2 regions of the Pseudomonas sp. PDNC002 genome follow, and region 2 is predicted to be linked to the other one. Evidence: riboswitches for the same ligand, from Rfam matches in the RefSeq annotation. Region 2 holds a riboswitch; the other holds the start of a gene.

Region 1 (9,751 bases), 140 kb from region 2:
CCACGGCTGTCCGCGGCGAGGGCGTCCTTGGACTCCATCGCGCCGACGAAGCCCACCGGGAAGCCGAGGATCAGCGCCGGTTTCGGCGCGCCGGCGTCGAGCATTTCCAGCAGGTAGAAGAGGGCGGTCGGCGCGTTGCCGATCACCACCACGGCGCCTTCGAGGTGCTCGCGCCAGTGCTCCAGAGCCACCGCCGAGCGGGTGTTGCCCAGCTCTCTGGCGAGCGCCGGGACGTTCGGATCGTTGAGCGTGCAGATCACCTTGTTGTCTGCCGGCAGGCGCGCGCGGGTGATGCCCTCGGCGACCATTCGCGCATCGCAGAGGATCGGCGCACCGCTGGCCAATGCCGCGCGGCCAATGGCACCGGCGCCTGCGGAGAAGCGCAGGTCCTGCACTACGTCGACCATGCCGCAGGCGTGGATCACCCGTACGGCGAGTTTCTCCAGGTCGGCCGGGATACCGGTGAGGTCGGCTTCGGCACGGATGATGGCGAAGGATTGGCGATAGATCGCCTGGCCGTCGCGGATGTAATCAAGCATCGGTGGGGACTCCGGGTGCGGCGAGCAGGTCGCCCGCGGCATCGAGGGAAAGGTTGCGCGCCAGCGGCTGGCCGAAGCCGGCCACGCCATCGGCGCGACGGAACAGGTCATAGCGGCCGTCGGCGACGGCCAGCAGGGTGTAGGGGGCGACGTGGGCGGCGGCACAGGAGCGCGGGCAGCCGCACAGGTGAACGCCGGCCGGCGGCGCGTGACGCAGGCGTTCGGCGAGGCGCAGGGCGTCGGCCTTGGTGTCGGCCAGCCCGCGTGCGCAGCCGCTGGAGCCACTGCAGGCAACGATGCGCGACAGCGGCTGCGCAGCGTCGATCACCAGACCGAGGCTGCCTAGCGCACCGAGGACGATGGCGGCGTCGATCGACGCCACATCGGGAAGGACCAGACTTTGCCAGGGCGTCAGACGTAGCTGACCGCCGCTATGGCGTTCCGACAGATCGGCGAGGGCGAACAGGGTGGAGCTATCGAGTCGTCCGAGGATGAATCCTGCGCCGACCATGGCGCGTTCCGCCTGGTGCTGGGGACGAATGCCAAGATGGCCGAAAGGCTGCGGCGCAGGACGCCGCCAGTTATCCACAGCCGGGCCGAGTTGCAGCGCGAAGGGTAGGCGTTGCTGCAAGCGCGCCAGGAGTGCCTCATCGCCGAGCATCTCGCGGAGCTGGCGCATGCGTGTCTGGCCATCGCCGACGAGATCGAGGAACAGGTGCAGCAGGGTTTCCACCAGCAGCGGAACTTGCTCGGCAGTGACGGCGGCGAGGGCGGGGCGATCCGTTTCGTTCTGTGGTGGACAGCCGGCCAGGCCGAAGGCAAATAGCGGCTCAGCGTTATCGGACATCGCCGACAGCCAGAGATCGTTGGGGTGCTCCAGCATCGCCAGGTTTTCGCCGGCGTCCAACTGAATGCCGAACTTGGGCGACAGGCCGTGGAAGCGCGTCGTGCCTTCCAACAGGTCGAGTAGTTGGCGGGCCAGCGGAGCGGCATTGAAAGTCGTCCCGCCATCAAGGCCGAGTGCCGGACTGACCAGCAGATTGCGCACATCATCCGACGCCAATTCACGCGGGCCGAGGCCGGCAGTGAGCAACTCGCGGCTCAGCGCGTTCTCGGCGCCGGCATGGACGCCGCGGATCTGCAGGTTGGCGCGGTTGGTCGCTTCCAGCACGCCGTCGGCATGGCGCTCGGCGGCCCGGGCAATGGCGCGCGCGGCGTGGGCGTCGAGTTGTCCACAGGGCAGCTTGATGCGGCAGATGCCGCCATCGCGGGAGGCCACGATGCGCAGCAGGCCGGGGCAGGCATGCGGACGGACGGGCAGAGCTGAAGAGTCTTGCACTGAGGTCACCAGGGCTGGGTCGCGGTGACCTGCGAATCCCCATAGGGGACTTCACGACACCGATACACCCCGCTCGATGTCTGCACACGCGACTGGTTTCGTCGGCAGGTCTCCTGGCTGGCAGGTCCTCATCCAGCGCGGCCTTCCCGGTTGCCCAGTGGCCTGGCCGGCGGCACGGAATGTTGTTCCCGTACCGCCGCATTGCGCGGACTCGCTGCTTACAGTTGCGGGGGCAGCCACGGCTTAACCGTGTTCCCTCTTCGGCTCCTGGAAACCTCACCGATAAAGGCGAAGCGTCCTACGAGCACCGACGAAGCGGGTATTATGCCTGCTTTGCCCGAAGGCAGGAAAAGCCTGCCCGTCGGATCAACCCGAGGAATTTTCATGACGCCCTGGCTGACCATCGTCGGCATCGGCGAGGACGGCTATGCCGGCCTCGGCAAGGCCGCGCGCCGAGCCCTGCTCGCTGCCAGCGAAGTGATCGGCGCGCCGCGCCAGCTGGAGCTGCTGCCCCATTGCCTGCGCGCCAACCGGCAGGCCTGGCCGAGCCCGTTCAGCCTGGAGCCGGTGCTGCGCCGGCGCGGCGAACCGACCTGCGTGCTGGCCAGTGGTGATCCGATGTGGTTTGGCGTCGGCGCGAGCCTGGCCCGCCAGATCCCGGCCGAGGAAATGCTTGTGCTCAGCGCGCCGTCCTCTGCCTCCCTCGCGGCAGCGCGCATGGGCTGGGCACTGCAGGATTGCACGCTGATCTCGCTGGTGGCGCGTCCATTGGCCGCACTCAACGCGCAGATCCACGAGGACGCCAGGCTGCTGATCCTCAGTAATGATGGCGACAGCCCGGCCGCTATTGCCGCATTGCTGTGCGAGCGGGGCTTCGCCACAAGCCGGCTGAGCGTGCTGGAGCACCTGGGCGGCGATAGCGAACGGCGCATCGATGGCGTGGCTGGCGATTGGGCCTTGGCGCAGGCGGCGGCGCTGAATCTGGTGGCGGTGCAGTGCATCGCCGGTGAAGACGCGCAGCGCCTGCCTCTTACGATTGGCCTGCGTGATGACGACTACCGCCACGACGGTCAACTGACCAAGCGCGACGTGCGCGCCGTGACCCTGGCGCGGCTGGCGCCGAAGCCGGGCGAGCTGCTCTGGGACGTTGGCGCTGGCTGCGGCTCCATCGGCATCGAATGGATGCGCGCGCATCCGAGCTGCCGCACGCTGGCCATCGAGGCCAACGAAGGCCGCCAGGAGCACATCCGTTTCAACAGCGACGCCCTCGGCGTGCCAGCGCTGCAACTGGTCTGCGGGGCCGCGCCGGAAGCGTTGCAGGGACTGGAGCAACCCGATGCCATCTTCATCGGTGGTGGCGTCACCGTGCCCGGAGTATTCGAACACTGCTGGGAACAGCTCAAGCCCGGCGGTCGGCTGGTAGCCAATGCCGTCACCTTGCAGAGCGAGGCGGCGCTGGTGAGCTGGCGCGAGCGCGTGGGCGGCGAACTGATCCGCCTGTCCGTGTCCCAGGCCCAGCCGCTGGGTGGCTTCGACACCTGGCGAGCGGCGCTGCCGATCACGTTGCTGGAAGCCTGGAAGCCGCTGGTCGAGTGAGCATGCGCGAAGAAACCCCGGAGCAGCCGCGCCCGCTGCGCAGCGGCTACACCACCGGCAGTTGCGCCACTGCCACCAGCCTGGCGGCGGCGCGCCTGTTGCTCACCGGTGAAGTGCTGGACGCCGCGCAGATCGCCCTGCCGAAAGAGCGCAGCGCGACCCTGCGCCTGGAGTTCTGCCGGCTTACCGCTGACGGCGCCGAAGCCGGCACGCTGAAGGATGCCGGCGACGACCCGGACGTGACCCACGGTGCGCTGGTTTTCGCCCGCGTGGCGCTGAGTGTCGAACCGGGCGTGCGTTTCCATGCCGGCGAAGGTGTCGGCATGGTGACCAAACCCGGCCTGGTGCTGCCGGTGGGCGAGCCGGCGATCAACCCGGTACCGCGGCAGATGATGCGCGACAATCTCGCCGCGCTGGCCGCCGAGTGCGGCTACGTCGGAGGCTTCGACGTCACGATCAATATCGAGGGTGGCGCCGAGCTGGCGCTCAAGACTATGAACCCGCGCCTGGGCATCCTCGGCGGGCTGTCGATCCTCGGCACCACCGGCATCGTCCGGCCATTCTCCTGCTCGGCCTACATCGCCTCGATCCAGCAGGGCATCGACGTCGCCCGCGCCAATGGATTCCGCCACCTGGCCGCCTGCACCGGCAACGCCAGCGAGGACGCCATGCGCCGGCGCTACGGTTTCGACGACACCGCGCTGATCGAGATGGGCGACTTCGCCGGCGCCGCGCTCAAGCACCTGCGCAAGGTGCCGGTGGAGCGCTTCAGCGTCTGCGGCGGCTTCGGCAAGATCAGCAAGCTCGCTGCGGGGCACATGGACCTGCACAGCCGCCACTCCAGCATCGATCTGCCACAGCTGGCGGAGTGGGCTGCGAACATTGGCGCCTCGGCAGACCTGCAGCAGCGCATGTGCGAGGCCAACACCAGCCAGCAGGCGCTGGCGCTGTGCCGCGCGGAGGGCATCGCACTGGGCGATGCGGTGTGCGCCCGCGCGCTGGCCTTCGCCCGGCGTATCGTGCCCCTTGAAGTAACGCTGGAAGTCTTCGCCATCGACCGCCAGGGCAACCTGGTGGGCGAGGCGCTGGAGGTGAGATGAAACGGGTCCTGCTGCTGGGCGGAATCGGTGAGGCGCTGGCTATCGCGCGAAGGCTGGGACCGCAGCATCTCTACAGTCTTGCCGGCCTCGGCAAGGTGCCGGACGACTTAGCCTGCGAAGTGCGCGTGGGTGGTTACGGTGGCGCCGAAGGCCTGGCCGGATTCATCCGCGAACAGGGCTTCGACCTCCTGCTCGATGCGACTCATCCCTATGCTGCGCAGATCAGCGCCAACGCCGCCCATGCTGCGGAGCTGGCCGGTGTGCCGTGCTGGGCGCTGCGGCGGCCCGGCTGGCAGGCGGGTGCTGGCGATGATTGGCGCGAGGTCGCCGATTGGCCTGGGTTGATCAGGGCACTGAAGGATTTTCGCCGTCCGCTGTTCACCCTGGGGCGTGAGCCGCTGGAGCACCTGGGCGAGATTCCCGCGCACCAGCACTGGACCGTTCGTTGCCTGCAAAGCCTGCCCGGCAACGAGCGCGCTGAAGTGCTCGGCGCGCGTGGACCGTTCACCCTGGAGGGGGAGCGCGAGCTGTTCGCGCGGTTGGGTACCGACGTGCTGATCAGCAAGAACAGCGGCAGCCAGGCCACCGAGCCGAAGCTGCAGGTCGCCCGCGAGCGTGGCGTGCCGGTGCTGATCCTGGCGCGGCCGGCGTTGCCGCTCGTGGAGCGGGAGTTCGACGGCGTTGAGTCGCTGTGGGCGGCTCTGGAACGCCTGCTGGCGGAATGAGGGAACGCATCGCTCGAGGAGCGTTCACAGCGTCGTAATGGTTCGCGAGCAGGCTCGCTCCTGCAGAACCGTCATGAAGCTTCTCCGGTGGCCGGCGCGCCTCTATGCTGGGCCCCGGCTTTCACAGGGAGTGACACCATGCTGCGAATCCTCGGCCGCGCTTCATCGATCAACGTGCGCAAGGTGCTCTGGACCTGCGCCGAACTGAACCTGCCGTACGAACGGGAGGACTGGGGCTCGGGCTTTCGCTCCACGGCTTCGGCGGAGTTCATCGCACTCAATCCCAATGCCATGGTGCCGGTGCTTGTCGACGGCGACTTCGTGCTCTGGGAGTCCAACGCCATCTGCAGCTATCTCGCCAGCCAGTATCCGCTCGATGAACTGCTGCCCGACTCGCCCCGCGAGCGCGCGCTGGTGGAGCAATGGATGGGTTGGCAGGCCACCGAACTGAACAATGCCTGGCGCTATGTGTTCATGGCCCGCGTGCGCAACAGCCCCAGCCATACCGACGAATCCGCCATCGCCCTGAGCGAGGCGCAGTGGAACCATTGCATGTCCCTGCTGGACCGGCAGCTGGAACGCACCGGTGCCTTCGTCACCGGCGCCTGCTTCAGCCTTGCCGACGTCGTCCTTCGCCTGTCGGTGAACCGCTGGTACCTGACGCCCATGCAGCGCCCGGAGTTGCCGGCTGTGGCGGCCTACTACGAACGGCTGAGCGAGCGGCCGGGGTTCCTGTTGCATGGGCGCAATGGGGAGCCTTGAGAGGGGCGGAAATTCGGCGCCAGGAGACGACCCTCACCCCAGCCCTCTCCCAAGGGGAGAGGGGGCCGTTCGGAGTGGGGCAATGTATCTGTGTCAGCCGGCGAATGTTGGTCGAACAGAGCGCGCAGGACTGTTCCCTCTCCCTCTGGGAGAGGGCTAGGGTGAGGGGCTCTTAGCGATAGGAGCCCGAAATTTCAGCGATCCGCCGATACTCCGCCCCCAGCTCGTCTGCCAGTTTTTGTGCGCGGCCAAGCCGCACGGCCCCACCCTCGATATCCACCAGCACAGTCGGGCAGCCCATCGGCTGCAACGCCGGCCAGTCGCGCAGGCGGCCATCGGTGAGCACCAGCAGTCGCTGATGTTCCGCAGGCTTCTGTCGCTGGCGCTTGTCCAGCCATGCGCGGGCTTGCTCAAGCGCCTCGATCAGCGGGGTACCGCCGCCGGCGCCGAGTTGTTCCAGCCACTCCTGCAACTGATTCGATGCCTTCTGGCCTTGCCACAACCAGCGCGGCTGCGCACCAGTGGCATGCAGTACAGCGAGGCGCGCGCGTTGCCGGTAAGCCTGTTCGAAAGTGTCGGCGAGCAGCCCCTTGGCCTGGGCGAGCGCGCCATGGCGGCGGGTGCTGGCCGAGGCGTCGACGATCACCAGCCAGAGTTCGGCGGGCTTGTGGCTGCGGGCGCGCAGCACCAGGTCGGCGCGGCGTTGGGGGCGGCCATTGCGCAGGGTCTCGGGCCAGTCGATGCGGCCGTGCGTACCCTGTTGGCGGGCGCCGTGGCGGCCGCCGGCGAGCTGGCCGGGTCGAGAGTTGGCATCCGCGCCTGGGGCCGGGCGCGGGCGGATGCTCAGGGCTTTTTTGGCCAGCCCGTCAACTGTCGGCGTTCGCCCATGGCGACGCTCTGCGCGGGCAGTTCACCCCATTGGCCTTCGCCGTTGGAGGCGTTGGAGGCTGCCTGGGATTGGCTGGAAGAAGACTGCGGAGGCGTCATCGATTGCGGTGGTGCGTGACGACGGCGGTGGGCGAGCGCGAAGTGCTCCACCGCCTCGATGTCCTGCGCCTCGATGGCGTTGGCGCCGCGCCAGGCGGCGTGGGCGCGGGCCGCGCGCAACCAGACCAGGTCGGCGCGCAGGCCATCGACGCCAGCGGCGTGGCAGCGCTCGGCGATCTCGTTCAACGCAGCATCATCCAGCGCAATCGCGGCAAGGCCTTGCCGGGCATCGACACAGCGCTGTTGCAGCGCTTGCTGTGCGCCTTGCCACTGAATGAGGAAGGCCTGCGGATCGGCATCGAAGGCCAGCCGGCGGCGAACGATTTCGGCGCGCTCGCTCGGCGCCGGGGTGCCTTGCAGTTGCACCTTGAGGCCGAAGCGGTCCAGCAGTTGCGGGCGCAGTTCGCCTTCTTCCGGGTTCATGGTGCCGATCAGCACGAAGCGCGCCGGATGGCTGTGGGACAGGCCGTCGCGCTCGATCAGGTTGACGCCGCTGGCGGCCACGTCGAGCAGCAGGTCGACGAGGTGGTCGGGCAGCAGGTTCACTTCATCCACATAGAGCACACCACCGTGGGCGTGGGCCAGCACGCCGGGGGAGAACTGCGCGCGACCTTCCCCTAGTGCGGCGTCAAGGTCGAGGGTGCCGACGATACGTTCCTCGCTGGCGCCCAGCGGCAGGGTGACGAAGCGCCCGCCGTCGAGCAGGTCGGCGACGCCGCGCGCCAGGGTGGACTTGGCCATCCCGCGCGGCCCTTCGATCAGCACGCCACCGATGGCTGGATCGATGGCCGCCAGGCACAGGGCCAGCTTCAGCTCATCGGCGCCGACGACGGCGGCCAGGGGGAAGTGGGGAAGGGCGCTCATGGAGGATTCCTGCGGATTTCGTCCGTGCATGGTAGCGAACCGGGCGCAGGAGGTGCGACCAATGTCCATCAGAACGATAGAGCCAAGTCATTGATCGGCACGCCGCGATGCAGTAACTTGGCCCTACTTCCACGGAGAACATCATGCCGTCCAGCCTGTCCATCCAGTCCCTCGCCCGCCTCGGTGCCATTGGCTCCGTGGTCGTTCGCGCGCAGGTCCTGGCCGCTGCTGCCGGTTATTTCTTCTATGGGTATTGGTTTAGCCAAAGGCGCGCCTGATACCCCACAGGCGCCCTAGCAAGCAGGGTCGCCAACCAGACAGTTTTCCAAAACCCCGGTCGGCAACCCGACCGGGGTTTTTGTTTTTCCGGCCCACAAGGCCCAACGCATTGAAACGAGCGAAAACGCTCAGACAGAGGATCGACACATGAACACCACCAACTACCGCTATTACCGCAACTCCGACTGGCGATTTAGCAGCGCGCTGCGTGCCCCCCAACGAGCCTTGCCACGAACACTTAGATAGAGCGCCGAGCGCGGAACGACCACCGCGCCGGCCAAGGATGCCAGTCAGATGAACGCTTCCACCTCCACCTTGATCCGCCAAGCACACGCAGCCACCGCCGAAGTCCTCGACCTGCCGCTGCCCTCCGCTCGCCGCCGCGAACAACCGCTGCCGAGCCCCGCCGAACTACGCCAGCGCCTGCCGCTGTCCGCCGCCATGGCCCACCGCGTGCGCGAAGGCCGCGACGCGATCCGCGCCGTACTCGATGGCCGCGATCCGCGCCTGCTGGTAGTGATCGGCCCCTGCTCGCTGCACGACCCTGTCTCCGCCCTCGAATACGCCGACCGCCTCGCCGAACTCGCCCCGCAGGTGAGCGACCAGTTGTTGCTGGTCATGCGCGCCTACGTCGAGAAACCGCGCACCACCATCGGCTGGAAAGGCCTGGTCTACGACCCGCAGTTGGACGGCAGCGGCGACATGGCCGGCGGTCTGGAACTGTCGCGCCGGCTGATGCTGGGCATGCTCGAGCGCGGCCTGCCAATCGCCACCGAACTGCTGCAACCGCTGGTGGCCGGCTACTTCGACGACCTGCTCGGCTGGGCCGCCATTGGTGCGCGCACCAGCGAATCGCAGGTGCATCGCGAGATGGTCAGCGGCCTCGATCTGCCGGTGGGCTTCAAGAACGGCACCGACGGCAGCATCGGCATCGCCACCGATGCCATGCGCTCGGCCGCGCACCCACACCAGCACTTCGGCATCGACGCGCAGGGCCGGCCTTCGCTGGTGCAGACTCAGGGCAACCCGGATACCCATCTGGTCCTGCGCGGCGGCCACGCCGGTCCGAACTTCGACGCGGCCAGCGTGCAGCAGATTCGCCAGGGCCTGGAGAAGCTTGGCCTCGATCCGAGCATCATGGTGGATTGCAGCCACGCCAACAGCGGCAAGGACCCGCTGCGCCAGCCGGCGGTGTTGGACAGCGTGCTCGACCAGCGCCTGGCCGGCGACGGCTCGCTGCGCGGTGTGATGCTGGAGAGTCACCTGTTCGACGGCTGCCAGTCGCTGTCCGGCGAGCTGCGTTACGGTGTCTCGATTACCGATGGTTGCTTGGGCTGGAGTGGTACCGAGGCGTTGTTGCTGAATGCGGCCGAGCGCTTGCGCCGCGGCTGATTTCGTTGGGGCGGCGTACAACCGCGAACGGTTGTACGCCCTACGCTCGAAGGCTTTTCGTAGGAGTGAGTGTGCTCGCGAACATGGCCTCGCAGCGGAGGTGGGTTCGCGAGCAAGGACTAGGTGTCCCCCTCGGTCCTACAAAATCAAAAGCCCCCTCACCCTAAC
Region 2 (9,751 bases):
AGGCGCACTGCGAGAAGCCGCCCTTGGCGTCCACCCGCACCAGCGCCGGGGCCGGCTCCGACAGCTCCGGCACGGCGTCCAGCGAGACCTTGCCGGCGCGCGCCGTATGGATGCAGCCCAGCAGGCGCCAAACACCGTGGGACGTGCAGCCATCGCGCTCGCCGGCCAGCACGGTCTCGGTCACGCCCTGCACGTGGGGCTCGCTGAAACCGTGGCGACGCAGGATCGCTTCGGACAGTTCGCGCAGTTCATCCAGGCTCAGTCGGGTCACGCCATCCTCCTCGATTGCTACAAAAGACTGCGGCAATCCGCCGCCGGTCGGTGATCGTGTCTACAGTGGATCCTCGCGCCAAGGCCCGCTTGCGTGCAATCGTCGGAAGCGACGACGATTTCGGCACAGCCTGCCGCCCCATTTCCGACTATCCGGTCGTCCGAAGGATTGGCCCCACGTTGCTTGGGCCAATCCGGAGCTTCGGGTAAACTTCCGCATCTTTGCCTTTCATAACGATCAGCCTGATGCCCACGACGTTCCACGAGATTCCCCGCGAGCGCCCTGCCACGCCCCTGCTCGACCGCGCCAGCACGCCGGTCGAACTGCGCCGGCTGGGGGAAGCGGAGCTGCTGACCCTCGCTGACGAACTGCGCCAGTACCTCCTGTACAGCGTCGGCCAGACCGGCGGCCACTTCGGCGCCGGGCTCGGCGTGATCGAGCTGACGGTGGCCCTGCACTACGTCTTCGACACCCCGGACGACCGCCTGGTGTGGGACGTCGGCCACCAGGCCTACCCGCACAAGATCCTCACCGGTCGCCGCGAGCGCATGGGCAGCCTGCGCCAGAAGGACGGCCTGGCCGCCTTCCCGCGCCGCTCGGAGAGCGAGTACGACACCTTCGGCGTCGGCCACTCCAGCACCTCCATCAGCGCCGCCTTAGGGATGGCCATCGCCGCGCGCATGCAGGGCTCCAACCGCAAGTCGGTGGCAGTGATCGGTGACGGCGCGCTGACCGCCGGTATGGCTTTCGAGGCGCTCAACCACGCGTCGGAAGTGAAGGCCGACATGCTGGTGATCCTCAACGACAACGACATGTCGATCTCCAACAACGTCGGCGGCCTGTCCAACTACCTGGCCAAGATCCTCTCCAGCCGCACCTACAGCAGCATGCGCGAAGGCAGCAAGAAGGTGCTCTCGCGCCTGCCCGGCGCCTGGGAGATCGCCCGCCGCACCGAGGAATACGCCAAGGGCATGCTGGTCCCCGGCACGCTCTTCGAGGAGCTGGGCTGGAACTACATAGGCCCCATCGATGGCCACGACCTGCCGACCCTGATCGCCACCCTGCGCAACATGCGTGACCTCAAGGGCCCGCAGTTCCTGCACGTGGTGACCAAGAAGGGCAAGGGCTTCGGCCCGGCCGAGATCGACCCGATCGGCTACCACGCCATCACCAAGCTGGAGCCCGAAGGCGCCCCCGCCCACGCCGTGCCGAAGAAGGCCGGCGGGCCGAAGTACTCCAGCGTGTTCGGCCAATGGCTGTGCGACATGGCTGCCCAGGACCCGCGCCTGGTCGGCATTACCCCGGCGATGAAGGAAGGCTCCGACCTGGTGGCCTTCGCCGACAAATTCCCGGACCGCTACTTCGACGTCGCCATCGCCGAACAGCACGCCGTGACCCTGGCGGCCGGCATGGCCTGCGACGGCGCCAAGCCGGTGGTGGCGATCTACTCCACCTTCCTGCAGCGCGGCTACGACCAGTTGATCCACGACGTCGCGGTGCAGAACCTCGACGTGCTGTTCGCCATCGACCGCGCCGGCCTGGTGGGCGAAGACGGCCCGACCCACGCCGGCAGCTTCGACCTCTCCTACCTGCGCTGCATCCCCGGCATGCTGGTGATGACCCCCAGCGACGAGAACGAACTGCGCAAGCTGCTCACCACCGGCCATCACTTCGAAGGCCCGGCGGCGGTGCGCTACCCGCGCGGCACCGGCCCGAACGCCGCCATCGAAGCCGAGCTGGCCCCGGTGGAAATCGGCAAGGGCGTGGTGCGCCGCGAAGGCAAGGCCGGCAAGGTCGCCTTCCTGGTGTTCGGCGTGCAACTGGCCGAAGCGCTGAAAGTCGCCGAACAGTTCGACGCCACGGTCGCCGACATGCGCTTCGTCAAGCCGCTCGACGAGGAGCTGGTGCGCCAGCTGGCCGCCAGCCACGAGCTGCTGGTGACCATCGAGGAAAACTCGGTGATGGGTGGCGCTGGCGCCGCCGTCAGCGAATTCCTCGCCCGCGAGAATATCCAGCAGCCAATCCTGCACCTGGGTCTGCCGGACTACTACGTCGAGCACGCCAAGCCCGCACAGATGCTCGCGGAGTGCGGTCTTGACGCTGCGGGCATCGAAGCCTCGGTGAAGGCGCGCCTGGAGGCCCTCGGCAACCGCTGAGACCGATCGGCGCATCCCTCCTCGGGAGTATTGCCAGTGACGGGCGCACCGACTAAGGTGCGCCCGTTTTCGTTCGAGGTAACGGGAAGCAGGTGAAAGACCTGCGCTGCCCCCGCAACGGTAACCGACGCGCCCCGACAGGGAGCGCAGCATCGCCATCCGCCACTGCAGAACGCGGGAAGGCGGCGATGTGACGTCGGCAGCCCGGAGACCGCCCTCGACACGCCCCGACAGGTGTTGCGGAGGGCCGCACCGTCAAGTGCGGCCTGCCGCCCTTGCCACGCCCTCCTCGAAAGTCATCCGCCCGCTTTTGAGGACGTTCCATGAAACTGACCCGACTCGCCCTGGCCACCAGCCTGCTCCCCGGCATGGCCTTCGCCGCTGGCGACATCTACACGCTCTCCGACCAGGTGATCACCTCAGCGCGCCAGGCCCAGCCGCGCGCCGAAGCCACCTCGGCCAACAGCGTGTTCACCCGCGCCGACATCGAACGCCTGCAGGTACGCAGTGTCCCCGCCCTGCTCGCCCGCGTGCCCGGCGTGCAGATGGGCAGCTCCGGCGGCGTGGTCTCGTACTCCGTGCGCGGCACCAGCACCGCGCAAACCCTGGTGCTGGTGGACGGCCAGCGCATCGCCTCGGCCAGCAGCGGCATCGCCCGCCTGGACTACCTGAGCATCGACAGCATCGAGCGCGTCGAAGTGACCCGAGGCCCGCGCTCGGCGCTGTACGGCGCCGACGCCATTGGTGGGGTCATCCAGATCTTCACCCGCCGCGGCGAAGCCGGCCTGCACCCGGAAGTGCGCCTGGCCGCCGGCAGCCACGGCACCTTCGAGCGCAGCCTGAGCCTTTCCGGCGGCAACGAGCAGACCCGCTACAACCTCGGCGGCAGCCTGGATGAGAGTCAGGGCTGGGACCGCACCAGCGACAACGTCGGCGCCGACAGCGACCACGACGCCCAGCGCAACAAGGCCGTGCACCTGAACCTGGACCATCGCTTCAGCGACGACTGGAAAGCCGGCCTGAACCTCAACGACCAGCGCGGCAAGAACGAATACGACGACGCCTACAACTTCGAGCCCGGTACGCCGCAGGACGAATTCCGCGTCAGCAGCTACAGCGCCTACCTCGACGGTCAGATCACGAAGATGTGGAACAGCCGCCTGGAGCTGGGCCGCAGCTTCGACCGCAACAAGGCCGTGGGCGCCGCCGACAGCTGGAACAACGGCACCCTGGAGACCACCCGCCACTCGGCGAGCTGGATCAACCGCCTGCAACTGGACGACTCCAACCAGCTGGCCCTGGGCGCCGACTGGTACGAAGACAAGGTCGACGGCAGCACCGACTTCGCCGAGGACCAGCGCAGCAACCGCGCCTTCTTCGCCCAGCACAGCTTCAAGGGCGACAGCTTCGGCACCGAACTGGGCATCCGCCACGACAACAACCAGGCCTACGGCAGCCAGAACAGCTGGAACGCCGCCTTCAGCCTGCCGGTCGGCGACAACCAGACCTGGATCGCCAGCTACGGCGAAGGTTTCCGCGCACCGACCTTCAGCGACCTCTACTACCCCGGCGCGAGCAACCCGGACCTGAAGGCCGAGACCTCGAAGACCTATGAGCTGCAATGGCGCGGCGACTTCTCCGGCACGCACCTGGAAGCCTCGCTGTACCGCACCGAGATCGACGATCTGATCGCCTGGGACAGCACCAGCAACCAGCCGGAGAACATCAACAAGGCGCGCATCAATGGCTTCGAGGCCAGCGTTGCCCGCGACGTACTGGGCTGGCAGGCCGCTCTCGGTTTGAGCCTGATCGACCCGCGCGACCGCGACACCGGCCACACCCTGCCGTACCGCGCGCGCCGTACCTTGAACCTGGACCTCGATCGCCAGTTCGGCGCCTTCGGTGTCGGCGGCACCTGGCGTGCGGTCAGCCAGCGCTACGACGACGCGGCCAACACCCGCGAACTCTCCGGCTACGGCGTGCTCGACCTGCGCACCAGTTGGCTGGCCAGCAATGAGATTCGCTTCGACCTGAAGCTGGATAACGCCCTGGACCGCGACTACACCCTGGGCGACTACCTACGCCCAACCAGCCCGATGGACTTCATGGGCGAAGCCCGCCCCTACCGCGAACCGGGCCGCACCGCGCTGCTGGCGGTGACCTGGACGCCGGAGCTGTAAGAGAAGCAGCCTGGCGGCCCTTACCCTGACCCTGGCTACGCGCCCCGCTCCTGAGGGAGAGGGGACTGTCCGAGCAGGGTAGAGCCTCAGCGCTCGCCGGCTGACTCCCCAAGCTCCCCAAAATGCCAAACGGCTCCCTCTCCCTGAGGGAGAGGAGACTGTCGGAGAAGGGTAAGGCCTCAGCGCTCGCCGGCTGACGCCACAAGCTCCCACAAATGCCAAACGGCCCCCTCTCCCTGAGGGAGAGGGCTGGGGTGAGGGGAAATCCAGCGCGCCGATGCCAACCCGCAGGAGCGGATTCACCCGCGATGACCTGACGTGGCCGGACACCAATCGCGGACGAAGTCCGCTCCTACGCGTAGGGCGATATGCAGCGCAGCTGTTCGCGAGCAAGCTCGCTCTACGAAGAGCTACCCGGCGTGCTCGGGTCGATCAGAGCACTCCGCCCCTTGTAGGACCGAGGGGGGCGCCTAGCCCTTGCTCGCGAACCCGCACAGCAGCGTGCTTAAACCAGAACCCCCGCCATCCGCCCCAGCTCCGCGCAATCCTGCGCGTGCCAGTCGGTCAGCTCGGGCCAGGGATTCTCAGCAAGATTCACCAGCGCACTGTGCGCCCCGGCCGCACGCGCGCAGTTGAGGTCGAAGCGGTAGTCGCCGACCATCAGCATCTTCTGTGGCGCTACGTCCCAGCGCGCCGCCAGGCGCAGCAGGCCGTCCGGGCTTGGCTTGGGATCGGCCTCGCCACGGCCGAGAACATCTTCAGTCAGGAAGCAATCACCAATGCCAATCGCAGCCAGCGTGATCAGCGCCAGCTCATGGGCGTTGCGCGTGAGGATGCCCAGGCGATAGCCCGCACCATGCAGCGCACGCACCAGCTCCACCGCGCCCGGCGCGGCCCTGGAAGCCACCGCCAGCTCGCGCTCGTGCTCCAGCAGCCAGGCATGCTTGGCCGCCGCCTCATCCTCCGGCAGCGCGGCCAGGTGGGTGAGGATGTCGTGCTCCTGGGGAATCCCCAGCGCGCGCTTGATCGCCGGGAAGTCGTGTACCGCCAGGGTCAGGGTGCCGTCCATGTCGAACACCCAATGACGGATATCCCCAAGCCTCATGCCCAGTCCTCGCGGCGGCGGATCAGGCCTTCCTGGGTCGAGGAAGCGACCAGCTGGCCGTCACGATTGAAGATGCTGCCGCGCACGAAGCCACGGCCATTGCCGGCCCAGGGGCTATCGATGGCGTAGAGCAGCCACTCGTCCGCGCGCAGGTCGCGGTGGAACCACACGGAATGGTCGATGGTGGCGACCTGCATGTCCTTCTGCCACACCGAGCGGCCGTGGGGCAGCAGGGAGGTGGTGAGGAAACCGAAGTCCGAGGCATAGGCGAGGATGTACTTGTGCAGCGCCGGCACGTCCGGCAGCTTGCCGTCGGCGCGCAGCCAGAGGTACTTGATCGGCTCGCCGACCTCCGGGTCGTACGGGTCGTTCTCGGTCACCGGGCGGATTTCGATGGGCTTGGGATAGAGCAGCTTGTCGCGGATGCGCTCGGGGAACTGCGCGGCACTGCGCTTCTTGAGTTCCTGATCGGTCGGCAGGTTCTCCGGGCCGACCACGTCGGGCATGGTGATCTGGTGCTCGAAGCCTTCCTCGTCGGTCTGGAACGAGGTGCTCAGGGCGAAGATCGGCTGGCCCTTCTGGATCGCGGTGACGCGGCGGGTGCTGAAGGTGCCGCCGTCGCGCACGCGGTCGACCTGGTAGACGACCGGCTTGCTGGCATCGCCCGGGCGCAGGAAGTAGCCGTGCATCGAGTGCACGTGGCGCTCCGGGTCGACGGTCTGGCTGGCCGCCGACAGCGCCTGGCCGAGTACCTGCCCGCCGTAGAGCTGGCGGAACCCGAGGTCCTGGCTCGTGCCGCGGAACAGGTTCTCTTCGATCTGTTCCAGGCTCAGCAGAGCCACCAGGTTGTCCAGGATCTGGGTCATGCGCGTTGTTTCCTCAATTGCGGACTTGCTGAAGTGGGAGTCGGCGTGGCGACGGATAGGCGGGAAGGCTGGAGAGCCGTTCATCCCAGACCGCGCGGCCAATGGTGAAATGATAGAGGCTGACCGGGCAGTCCGGACCACCGCCGAGCAATTCGTCCAGCGCCGGATCGAAATAGCAGCCGATGCCGGTGCCCGACAGGCCCGCCGCTTCGGCTTCCAGGTAGAGCAACTGGCCGATCTGACCGGCTTCCCAGTACAGGCGCGGATAAGTCCAGGCGCCCTGTGCCAGCGCGGCGTCGAGGTCGGCGAGCATGGCGAAGGCGACGCAACCGTCGCTGGCGATGTCCTGCCCACAGGACAGGAACGCCGACAGCCCACGCGCATCGCCGGACAACAGGCGGTAGAGCGGCACACCGCTCTCCGCCACCGGCTGCCACAGGTAGTCCTCGCGCAACCCGCCCGCCTCGCGGCCACTGCGGCCCAGCCAATACAGGCCCGGCTCCAGGCCCTGGACGCGGTGGACGAACAGCAGCAGGTCGACACGCGCCGGCTCGCCGGTGCAGGCGAACGGCACGGGCGAGCGCTCGGGCATCAGGCGGCGCAGCCAGGCATACAGCAGTTCGGCGTGAATGCCGCTGCGGCCGTCCATGGACTGTGCGCTGCGCCGACGGTGGAGGATCGGGCGCAGTGGCAGGCCTGGGTTATCCACAGCTGGATCGGCGTTCGCGGCGCTCCATTGGCCGGCGGGCAACGAGGGCGCGCGGCACAGCTGGTGCGCACGCTCCAGCTCCGGCCAGTGGCGATAGTCGCGGGACAGACGATTGGGCGTGCCGTCCAACGGCAACTCGGCAAGGCCCTTGAGCAGTGTGTCGGGCAATGGGAATTCGGCCGGCTGCGCCGGGCCGATCCATAGCAGTGCGTCGGCGAACTCATGCTCGCTGAAGCCTTCACGGTCGAGACCGATCAGCGCATCCAGCCGTGATTCGGCAATGCCACGCAGCAAGCGCACTTCCCAGCCCTGGATCGCCGCAGCGATGCCTAGGCAGGCCAGCGCGTGGCCGAGGTCGTGATTGCAGTAGCGATAGGCGCGCTCGCCGTACTTCCAGGCCTCGCGCCAGGGAATGCTGGCCAGCGCCAGCAGGAAGCCGCCAACAGGCAAGGCATCGTTCAGTTGGCTGGCCAGCGGCGCGGGCAGTTCGGCGCGCACCTCCAGCACATGTTCATCGGCGCTGTAATGCGCCAGCAACGCAGCGTTATCCACAGCTCCGGCAGGCAGCAGCAAATAGGCTTCCGTCGGGTGCAGGTTGCCGCTGGAGGGGTTGACCCGTAGCGCCCAGCGATTGCCACCGGCTTCCTTCCACGCCGAGATCGCCAGGCTGTCGTAAAGCAGCTGTGAGACGTTGGCGAGGTTCAGCGGCGCCGGTTGGCCGATGGGGCCGGCGAAGACACCGTCATACCCTGGCGATTCTTCCTGCGGCCGGTGCAGCAGCTCGATGCAGCGCGCCCCCGCATAGCGGCGGAAGGCGGCCGGCTGGGTCGCCCAGTCGAGCTGGCCCGGGCCGGGGGCGAAGCGCTCCGGGCGATGGCTGCTCAGTTCGTGGTAGGCGCGGACGCCGTCTTCGGATTTCATGGGCGGCGAATCCGGTACAGCACATGGGGGCGCAAGGCGTGGCCTTCCGGCAGGCGCGGGTGTTCGAAGTCGCCGGCTTCATCGCGAATCATCCCCAGGCGCTGCATCAAGCCCTGGGACGGCAGATTGGCCGGCACGGTGAAGGCCACCACTTCCTCCAGCTGCAACTGCTTGAAAGCGAAATCCAGCGCGGCGCGGGCCGCTTCCAAGGCATAGCCCTGGCGCCAATAGGCGACGTTGAAACGCCAGCCGATCTCCACCGCCGGGGTGAAGGCCGCCTCGAAGGACACCCGCGCCAGCCCGAGCACGCCGATGAACGCGCCATCCTCGCGGCGCTCGACTATCCACTGGCCGAAGCCATGCTCGTCGAAATGCTGGAGGATGCGCGCGGCCAGCAGGTCGCTCTCCTCGCGGCTCATGCAGGCGGGGAAGTGGCGCATCACCTGTGCGTCGGCGTTCAACGCGGCGAAGGGCGCGAGGTCCTCGGTGCGCCAGGGGCGCAGCAGCAGGCGCTCGGTAGTCAGGCTCGGGATATCCATGGTCGGCATCACGCGTCGGCAAAGGTGACCATGATACCCGTCCACGGACCTGTAGGCGGCAATCCGTCAGACCAGGCGCAATCGATTCAGCATCGAGCGCCATCATCTGGTATTTTTCTCCTACCTTCGCTGTCGGTCACTGCCTTGACCGTGCTTACGCAGACAGCCGCGCCGCCCGGGCGCACCTCAAAAAGACCAAGGAAACCCAATGACGACCTCCACCACCGGACTGCAACGCAGTACGGCCCTGGTGCTTTTCGCCCTTGCTGTCGGCGGCTTCGCCATCGGCACCACCGAATTCGCCACCATGAGCCTTCTGCCCTACTTCGCCCCGGCGCTGGGCATCGATGCTCCCACCGCCGGCCACGTGATCAGCGCCTACGCCCTGGGCGTGGTGGTCGGCGCGCCGCTGCTGGCGGTGCTCGGCGCGCGCCTGCCGCGTCGTACCCTGCTGGTACTGCTGATGGCGCTGTTCGCCGTCGGCAACGGCCTCAGCGCCCTGGCGCCGACCTACCACTGGATGCTGCTGTTCCGCTTCATCAGCGGCCTGCCCCACGGCGCCTACTTCGGCATCGCTGCGCTGGTCGCCGCCTCCATCGTGCCGCCGCACCGGCGCACCGTGGCGGTCGGGCGGATGTTTCTCGGCCTCACCGTCGCCACCATCATCGGCGTGCCGCTGGCCAATTGGCTGAGCCAGGCCGTGGGCTGGCGCTGGAGCTTCGCCCTGGTCGCCGCGCTGGGCGTGCTGACCATGATCTGCGTGCGCCTGCTGGCGCCCTACTCGCCGGCCGAGCCGGATTCCAGCCCGCTGCGCGAGCTGGGCGCGCTCAAGCGCGGCCAGGTCTGGCTGACCCTGGGCATTGGCGCCATCGGCTTCGGCGGCCTGTTCGCCGTCTACACCTACCTGGCCGACATCCTCGGCGCCGTCACCCACGTCTCACCGAGCATCGTGCCACTGGTGATGGCGGTGTTCGGCATCGGCATGACCCTGGGCAACCTGTTCA

Evidence for each region. A riboswitch is a leader RNA that binds a small molecule or an ion and turns the genes downstream of it on or off. The one in region 2 is predicted to bind cobalamin.
Region 1: linked by a shared signal. The riboswitch ahead of cobG (precorrin-3B synthase) and the one ahead of JVX91_RS09475 (TonB-dependent receptor) in region 2 are both predicted to bind cobalamin.

The regions. Positions count from the first base shown of each region.
Region 1 is NZ_CP070356.1:1,881,879-1,891,629, forward strand. It holds gene JVX91_RS08765 (precorrin-8X methylmutase) at 1-539, opposite strand, end outside; gene cobG (precorrin-3B synthase) at 532-1,878, opposite strand; cobalamin riboswitch at 1,964-2,204, opposite strand; gene cbiE (precorrin-6y C5,15-methyltransferase (decarboxylating) subunit CbiE) at 2,263-3,474, shown strand; gene JVX91_RS08780 (cobalt-precorrin-5B (C(1))-methyltransferase) at 3,477-4,574, shown strand; gene JVX91_RS08785 (cobalt-precorrin-6A reductase) at 4,571-5,299, shown strand; gene JVX91_RS08790 (glutathione S-transferase) at 5,438-6,061, shown strand; gene JVX91_RS08795 (VWA domain-containing protein) at 6,234-6,902, opposite strand; gene JVX91_RS08800 (ATP-binding protein) at 6,905-7,912, opposite strand; gene JVX91_RS29100 (hypothetical protein) at 8,056-8,190, shown strand; gene JVX91_RS08805 (3-deoxy-7-phosphoheptulonate synthase) at 8,486-9,583, shown strand.
Region 2 is NZ_CP070356.1:2,022,497-2,032,247, reverse strand. It holds gene JVX91_RS09485 (Ldh family oxidoreductase) at 1-271, opposite strand, end outside; gene dxs (1-deoxy-D-xylulose-5-phosphate synthase) at 517-2,427, shown strand; cobalamin riboswitch at 2,480-2,648, shown strand; gene JVX91_RS09475 (TonB-dependent receptor) at 2,751-4,607, shown strand; gene JVX91_RS09470 (HAD family hydrolase) at 5,113-5,712, opposite strand; gene tesB (acyl-CoA thioesterase II) at 5,709-6,578, opposite strand; gene JVX91_RS09460 (SagB/ThcOx family dehydrogenase) at 6,592-8,208, opposite strand; gene JVX91_RS09455 (GNAT family N-acetyltransferase) at 8,205-8,747, opposite strand; gene JVX91_RS09450 (MFS transporter) at 8,956-9,751, shown strand, end outside.